Regions from separate parts of the Paenibacillus enshidis genome, predicted to be linked through region 1. Evidence: a T-box and tRNA genes for the amino acid it is inferred to sense, from the RefSeq annotation. Region 1 holds a T-box; the other holds one or more tRNA genes.
What was found. The T-box of region 1 lies ahead of leuS (leucine--tRNA ligase). A T-box ahead of a tRNA ligase gene usually reads a tRNA of that ligase, here a tRNA-Leu.
Positions count from the first base shown of each region.

Region 2: it has a tRNA-Leu gene. The T-box ahead of leuS (leucine--tRNA ligase) is inferred to sense a tRNA for this amino acid. The anticodon was not compared.

Region 1 covers NZ_JBHHMI010000003.1:87,376-91,589, reverse strand. Annotated here, with positions in the region: gene comER (late competence protein ComER) at 1-372, shown strand, start outside; gene leuS (leucine--tRNA ligase) at 353-2,794, opposite strand; T-box leader at 2,856-3,114, opposite strand; gene ACE41H_RS04875 (MFS transporter) at 3,157-4,214, opposite strand, start outside.
Region 2 covers NZ_JBHHMI010000006.1:103,199-107,412, forward strand. Annotated here, with positions in the region: gene ACE41H_RS09245 (thermonuclease family protein) at 1-380, shown strand, start outside; gene ACE41H_RS09250 (thiol-disulfide oxidoreductase DCC family protein) at 431-883, opposite strand; gene ACE41H_RS09255 (hypothetical protein) at 1,008-1,289, opposite strand; tRNA gene ACE41H_RS09260 (tRNA-Leu) at 1,488-1,570, opposite strand; gene ACE41H_RS09265 (urease accessory protein UreF) at 1,835-2,542, shown strand; gene ACE41H_RS09270 (helix-turn-helix domain-containing protein) at 2,629-2,970, opposite strand; gene ACE41H_RS09275 (XRE family transcriptional regulator) at 3,146-3,352, shown strand; gene ACE41H_RS09280 (PAS domain-containing protein) at 3,406-4,041, shown strand; gene ACE41H_RS09285 (helix-turn-helix domain-containing protein) at 4,084-4,214, opposite strand, start outside.

The sequences.
Region 1 (4,214 bases):
GAAGCGTTTACCCGGGTTGCCTCCGACTTTGCCAGCTGCGGCCCTGCGTTTCTCTCCTATTTCCTGGAGCAATGGATCAACGCCGGCGCTGAACATACCGGCATGGACCGCCAGCAGCTCTGCGAACTCGCCAGCGAAATGCTGCTCGGCACCGGAAGGCTGCTCACTGAAGGCGGGTTCACTCCTGCCGAGCTGCAATCCAGGGTAGCCGTTCCCGGCGGCATCACGGCCGAAGCGCTCAGTCTGCTGGAAATGAGCCTGCACAATGTGTTCCATGAGCTGATTAGAACCACACATGACAAGTATGAAGAAGACGTCCGCAGGGCAGACGCCTTATTCAGTTCGGAGCAGCTTAACCGGCAACAATATTGACGAGCTTGCCAGGAACGGCAATGACCTTGCGCACCGTCTTGCCTGCAAGCGCCTGCTGCACATTATCCAGTGAAATGGCGTGCTCCTCCAGCGCCTTGGCGTCCAGATCCTTGGATACCGTCGCACGCTGCACGATTTTACCGTTAATTTGCACAACGATTTCCACTTCGGCGTCCACGGTCCACGCCTCGTCGTATTCAGGCCACGAAACATACGAAATGGTGCCGCTATGCCCCAGCCGTTCCCAAAGCTCTTCAGCAAGGTGCGGCGCCAGCGGTGACAGAAGCTGTACAAAATGCTCCATGCCTTGGCGCGGCAAGCTATCCGCCTTGTAAGCTTCATTGATGAAAATCATCAGCTGGCTGATCGCGGTATTGAAGCGCAGGTTGTCCAGATCCTCGGTTACCTTTTTAATAGTCTTATGCCAGATGCGTTTGAAATCATCCGTTCCGCCGTCCGGCGTGATTTTGCTGTTCAGGCTTCCGTCTTCCGAGATAAAGAGTCTCCATACGCGGGACAGGAAGCGATAGGTGCCCTCTACGCCATTTTCATTCCATGGCTTTGTGGCTTCCAGCGGTCCCATAAACATCTCATACACACGAAGCGTATCTGCACCGTATTCTTTAACAATATCGTCAGGGTTAACGACATTACCGCGGGATTTACTCATTTTTTCATTGTTGGTGCCGAGAATCATGCCCTGGTTGACCAGTCTTTGGAACGGTTCTTTCGTCTCCACCACGCCCAGATCATACAGCACTTTATGCCAGAAACGGGCATACAGCAGGTGAAGCACCGCATGCTCGGCGCCGCCAATATACAGGTCGACAGGCAGCCATTCGCGCTGCTTGTCTTTGGACACCAGTTCCTTATCATTGTGCGGATCAATGAAACGGAGATAGTACCAGCAGCTTCCGGCCCATTGCGGCATTGTGTTCGTTTCGCGGCGGGCTTTCATACCGGTCTCCGGGTCAATCGTTTCCACCCATTCCGTCACGTTGGCCAGCGGGGATTCTCCCGTTCCCGACGGCTTGATATGATCGACATCCGGCAGGACAAGCGGAAGCTGATCCTCCGGAACGGTCTTCATCGTCCCGTCCTCCAGATGCAGAATCGGAATCGGCTCGCCCCAGTAACGCTGACGGCTGAACAGCCAATCACGCAGACGGTAGGTTACCTTTCCTTGTCCTTTGCCCTGCTCTTCCAGCCAGGCGATCATTCTGGCAATCGCTTCTTCGTTATGAAGCCCGTCGAGGAAGCCGGAGTTCACATGCGGTCCGTCTTCGGTGTAGACTTCTTGAGTTACATCTCCGCCTGCCACCACTTCAATAATATCCAGGCCGAACTGCTTGGCGAACTCCCAGTCACGGGTATCATGTCCAGGCACAGCCATGATAGCGCCTGTACCATACCCTGCCAGCACATAATCGGCAATCCAGATCGGCAGCTTGGCTCCGTTAACCGGATTGATGGCATAAGCCCCGGTAAATACGCCTGTTTTGTCCTTGGCCAGATCCGTACGCTCCAGATCGCTCTTGCGTGCCGCCTGCTCCTGATACTGCTTCACCGCTTCCTTCTGCTCGGCTGTCGTAATGACATCCACCAGCTCCTGCTCCGGGGCCAGCACACAGTAGCTTGCGCCAAAAAGCGTATCCGGGCGGGTCGTAAACACCGTCAAGCTCTGGTCATGGCCTTCAATCTCGAAATGCACTTCGGCACCCGTGGATTTTCCGATCCAGTTGCGCTGCATATCCTTAATGCTTTCCGACCAGTCCAGCTCCTCCAGATCCTCCAGCAGACGCTCGGCATACTCCGTAATTTTCAGCATCCATTGACGCATGGGCTTGCGGATGACCGGATGGCCGCCCCGCTCGCTCTTGCCGTCAATGACCTCTTCATTCGCCAGCACCGTGCCCAGAGCCGGACACCAGTTCACGGGCACCTCGGCCACGTAAGCAAGACCGCGCTTGTAGAGCTGAATGAAAATCCACTGCGTCCATTTGTAATAATCAGGATCGGTTGTGCTAAATTCGCGGTCCCAGTCATAGGAAAAGCCAAGCGATTTGATCTGGCGGCGGAAATTGTCGATATTCTTGAACGTAATATCGCGCGGATGCTCGCCTGTATCGAGCGCGTGCTGCTCGGCTGGCAGGCCAAAGGCGTCCCAGCCCATCGGATGCAGCACGTTATAACCTCTCGTTCTTTTATAACGGGATACGATGTCCGTGGCTGTATAACCCTCCGGATGGCCGACATGCAGTCCGGCTCCGGACGGATAAGGGAACATATCCATGGCGAAAAATTTCGGTTTAGCCGGATCTTCTCCCGTGCGGAATGTTTTATTCTCTTCCCAATGCTGCTGCCATTTCGGCTCAATGCTTTGTGGTTGGTAGCCATGCTTCGGCTGTGTCGTTTCACTCATACTGATTTCCTCCTCATACGGTCTGCAACAAAAAAACCTCCGCATCCCATAGCGTGTCTGCGCTAGGGGCGAGAGGTTGTTTCCCGTGGTACCACCCTAGTTAGTAGACGGCGTTCTTCACCGCTACTCCCTTAAGCACCCTGTAACGGGGGTGATCCGATGCGGCTTACTTGCTTATGTACAAAGAGGCTGCCGCCTTCTGTCCCGCGTTGCCCGCATATCTCCGAGGTGAGTTCATTCCGCTCATCAACCGGCTTGCACCCACCGCCGGCTCTCTGAATGATCAAGACAAAATTACTGTTCCTCATCAGTGATTTTTAACGCAAATATTGCCACCATTATATGAAAAACAGCTCCATATGTCAAATGCTGCCCTTGCCCAGTCCATCTGGAGTAACAAAAGAAATCCGCGACACCGCTATTGCCAGCAAAACGATGAGCCCCCCTGCCCATGTCGTATGCATCAGATCTCCGGTTAAATTTACAACCCAACCGCCTAAAGACGCTCCCAAAGCAATGCCCAACTGGGTGAAGGATGTGTTCAAACTAAGCGCCAGATCAGGATTCTGCGGCGACTGCTGAACAAAATAAGTTTGCAGGGCTGGTGAAGCCATCCAGGTAAAACATATCCAAACAGATAAAGCGAGTACGAAGGTTGCAATGGAAAACATAAAAACAGGCAGGAGCAGTAACACCGTTGCATGTATGATCAGGCTTAGGTAAACAGTTTTTTTTACACCGAAACGATCGGCACCGAACCCCCCCAAACGGGAGCCTATCATCGAAAATATACCTAAGACCAGCATCGTCAGGCTAATCATCCAGGTATTCATCTGAGTTGTTGTCTGCAACACCGGAGTCAGAAACGTATACACCGTCTGAGAACCCGCATTCACGAATAACGTGATCAAGAAACCGCTGACCATCTTCTTGTTCATAAAAACAGAGAATTGCCGCCGAAGCGGGACGGATTCTCCGCCGGAAACTGCAGGAATCATCAATAAAATGCCAATCCAAATCAATACGCCAAGCACCGCTATTACACCAAAAGCGAACTGCCAACTAAACCAACCACTGAGCACGATTCCTAAAGGAACCCCAAAAACAAGGGAACCGCTAAGTCCCATCATGATCGTTCCGATCGCACCGCCCACTTTGTCAGGCGGAACCAGCTTGGAAACGGCCCCCATGGCAACAACTACAAATACACCTCCACTTAAACCCAGAAGCGCTCGTGCAACCATCAAAACAGCAAAATTAGGACTCCATGATGACACCAGATTAGCAAGCACAAAAAAGAAAAGCGCGGCCAGCATCACCCTTTTCCGTTCCAGTCTTGCCGTCAAAGTGATCACAATAGGGGTGCCGACCGCAAACGCCAGGGCATAGGCAGTAACCAGGTGTCCGATAAAAGATAGCG
Region 2 (4,214 bases), on a different contig from region 1:
TGGCCCGTGTCGCCTATATCTACCCGCCGAATGTGCGTTATGTCGATCCATTTGAAGAGCTTCAGAAAACCAGTAAGAAACAGGGAAAAGGCATCTGGAGTGTCGAAAATTACGCACAGGAGGACGGCTTTCACCCGGATGAAATGGAAAATGGCACAATAATTGATAACAGGAGCAAAAAAGACGCCGACACAGCAGAACAGACAAACACGAAAACGTCTCCTCCCGCTACAGCGTGCGCCATCAAAGGCAATATCAACTCCAAAGGGGATAAAATTTACCACACTCCGGAGTCTCCCTCTTATGAGCGTACCAAACCGGAGCAGTGGTTCTGTACCGTTGCGGAAGCGGAGAAAGCCGGCTTCCGCGCTCCGAGATAGGAACTCCATTTTTAAAGCAAAAAACGCTCTCACCGCTGGCGTTTTTTTGCTTACAGGAACCTTTCCCTTACCTCCGGTGAAGGAATCCGGCATTGGGCACCGTCGCCGTCATCCTTGCCGAACCAACGGTACCGGTTGCGGGCGATGTAAGTATATAGAGCATCCCTTATAGGACGAGGAATGAGGATAAACAGATAAGCAAGCGGGTAGGGAAAGCGCAAATTCCTGGCAATCCGCAATACTGCCGTAGACTTGGTGAAATATGCACCATCTTCAAACAGAACAAGTGTATCAAGCCGGTCTGGCGGCAGATTTCCCGCCTCCAGCAGCCGTTTCCCTTCTTCGGACTGCAGCGAACCAAAGTGGTGCCTGCCCTTCGGGTCACGCTTGAGGATGAATTGGACGGCTCCCTGACAAAAGTGGCATACACCGTCCACCAGGACAATAGAATGCCCCCTATGCTTATCATGCAGCCCTGCGGCGACTGCCTCTCTTTCGGTCAACAGAAGCACCTCCTCTAACATAGATACCCTTGTTCAGGCTGCTTTGTTCCGATATGCACAAAAAAGCGCCGGAATTTTAAGAATCCGCCGCTTATCTATGCTGATCGAAGAGAAGAACACCCGCTTATTCAGCCGCTGCCTTCTCCAGCCAATTATTATCCTGCAGCTGCTGCTCCAGATCACTTGTATACTGTTCTATACACTTGCAAATATAATCCTTGCGGCACACAGGGCAAGGCGTTTTTTGCAGGCGGCTGATGTTCGTCATTGTCCATTCCGGATACCGTTGATAGAATACACGGCACTCCGTGCCGTCAGCCAAATACATCGTAAATTCGTATAATCCGTCCTTCTCATTGCTGCTGGCTTTTTTAAAGTTCACAATATTCGGTTTGTAAGAAGACATAACATCACCTGTATTCTCAAATTTGGTCCATACCTTTGTCGAATCCAGCCGGAATTTCGGTTCTGAATCACCTAAGTATATTAAAGAATTTTTAGTATCATGTCAAATTGACAATCATCCATGTATTGAAATAGAAACCTAAAATGAATACGCAAAAAAGAGCCCTGCAATGATACAGGACTCTTCTCCGTTAAATGATGCGGTCGAGAGGACTCGAACCTCCACGGGCGTACGCCCACTACCCCCTCAAGATAGCGTGTCTGCCATTCCACCACGACCGCTTAATTAAGCAACAGATTTATTATACTCCTTTTAATCTCAATTGTAAAGTTAAAATCAACAAAATACATAAATATTATAACCGAGTTATATTATATGACATAAATAATTTTGATCGAGTAAAATTTCGGCAAATCAATTGACAATTCTCTGCATTGAATGTAAAACTGTATTACATAAGCGACATATTCAACATCAATAAGTATGCATATGTCATTAAATTCAACATTTGAATCATGAGTAATATTTTAAGGAGGCGGACCATAATGAGCAAGAACAGCCGATTGCTCCATTATGCGTATGTATTGGATCCCAGTTTGCCCATTGGCAGCTTCCCTTTTGTTTCCGAATTGAGACAGCACATCACTGAAGGAAGCATAACAGCACTGGAAGATGTCGAAGCATATATGAAATGTCACATGCACAGCCTTATGGTCAGCATGGACGGAATGGCTATAAAGGGTATTTATGCCGCCTCCAAGCAATATGATGGCTGGCGGATTGCGCTGATTGATAAAATGCTGCATGCGCAGCGAACACCCCGCGATCAGTTGAGCAGTGCCCGCATATCAGGGCAGCGTCTGCTCAAGCTGGGCAAAGCGCTGTATCCATGGATTGACTTTAGGGATCTGCAAAAAATATTGCAGCGCTACAGAGCCGTAGGCACGCTTCCTACAGTGCATGCCTGGATCAATTTTCAATTAGGCGCAGATATGGAGCAGGCGGTCATCACTTATTTAAATGCAGCCGTCAATGCCTGTGTCGAAGAAGCTACCAAACAGCTAAATGAAACACAGATTTCCAAAAAACAGGCGCTCCAAAGAATCATGAAGGATATGGAGCAGGAATGGGAAAATGGCAAGGACGCGGAGCCCGTTCATTCCATCAAGCCCTTTCCCGCCTGGAATCTTGGAGCAGCGTACGCCGTTAACCCATTGCATCATAATAAACGTATGCTGCCTACACATCCGTGATCCCCAATTTTTATATATACCCCTAACACAAAAAACACTCCCATCGCTTTCTTCCCCTGCGATTAGAGTGTTTTTTGTTGTCGAAATCAGGATTCGGAATTGTCCTTATGGTGCCGGTATTGCACGAATTCAATGTACTCCTTTATAAACCACTGCTCATCCTTTGACAATTCCCTGCTTTTGTTGTAGATATATGCCGGAAAGGATTCCGAAGCATCTCCAGGCGTACCTTTTCCCAAGACAAGCCAATCAAGACTGACATCAAAAAAAGCGGCGATTTCAATCAATTTGCTGGTGCCCGGTTTGGATTTCCCCCTTTTCCAGTCTCCAAGATTTCCCGTACTGATGGCCAGCTGCTCACAAAAAGCTTTTTTCGTCATTCCTCTTCGATGGATCAGCAGCTCAATGCGTTCATAAATAGACTGCATATCCACCCGCCTTCCTAAAAAAACTTCAAGCAAGACGACGCACGTAAGTAATTATAGATTGTAAAATGACGTAAATAAGTATATAATGAAATTCAGATGGTTAATTATAGCACGTTTCACCATGAAATACAGCATAGGAAGCTAGTGTTGGAAAATCGGTTAGGGGTGAAACTTCTTGAACAAAAAAAAGCCGATCACTCCATTCGGGTGGGCAATTAAACAGAGACTTACCGAGCTGCAAATGGATCAGAAAAGTTTTTGCGAGCTGCACGGGATACCCCCGTCACGACTTTCTAATCTGATTCACGGCACACGGAAAGCCGCCCGCCACAGACAGCTGGTTGCCAAACTTCTTGATATACATCCGAATGAAAAATACTAATTTTGCAGCAATGAACTGCTACAATAGGACGCACCAGCAAGGAAGTGAAATCGTTGTCCAAAACAATGTCCATCCATCTGGTCGAAGGAGCTAATTCACTGCCCGTGCAAATCGTTGTGATCGACCGCAACGGCACCATTCACGCGGTTAATCAAGCCTGGGAGCAGGCTCACATCGATAAAGGAACTCCGGCTGGCTATATATGGCCCGGGACCTCCTATTTCGATATTTTGCCATGGTTCTGCAGTGACGACAGCCTGGAATCCGTTCAGACTCTGCATGACGGACTCCTTAGTGTCCTCCAGGGAGATACATCGCAATACAGCTGCGAATTTCATTGCAGGCATTCATCCAAGGACCAGTGGTATTTGCTGCAGGCTGCTCCAGTTATACAACCGGAAAATCAGGAAATTGAGGGGATTGTTATTTCCAGCACAGACATCACCCGCCTCAAACTACAGGAAACACGGCTTGTTCAAGCAATAACTCAGATCAGAACCATTCACGGCATGCTGCCGATCTGTGCCGTATGCAAGGACATCAAGAACAAAGACAATGAATGGCAGCCTGTCGAGTCCTATCTTAAGAAGCATACCCATGCCGAGTTTACACACGATATCTGTCCGGAATGCATTCGCAAGCTGTATCCCGAATATTCATCAAAACTGGGTCTGAATCACGCAAATTAACAGCCGTTCATAAAGGCCTGACAGGATATCTGTCACAGGCCTTTATGAGCCATTATTTTTGTCTTCTTTCTTTTTCTTCTTTTTGCGGTAAGCAGCAAATTCAACATAGTCGAGTATAAATACTTTTTCCTGCTCGGAAAGCTGAGCAATTTGGCAATTCAATTGCCCTAAAT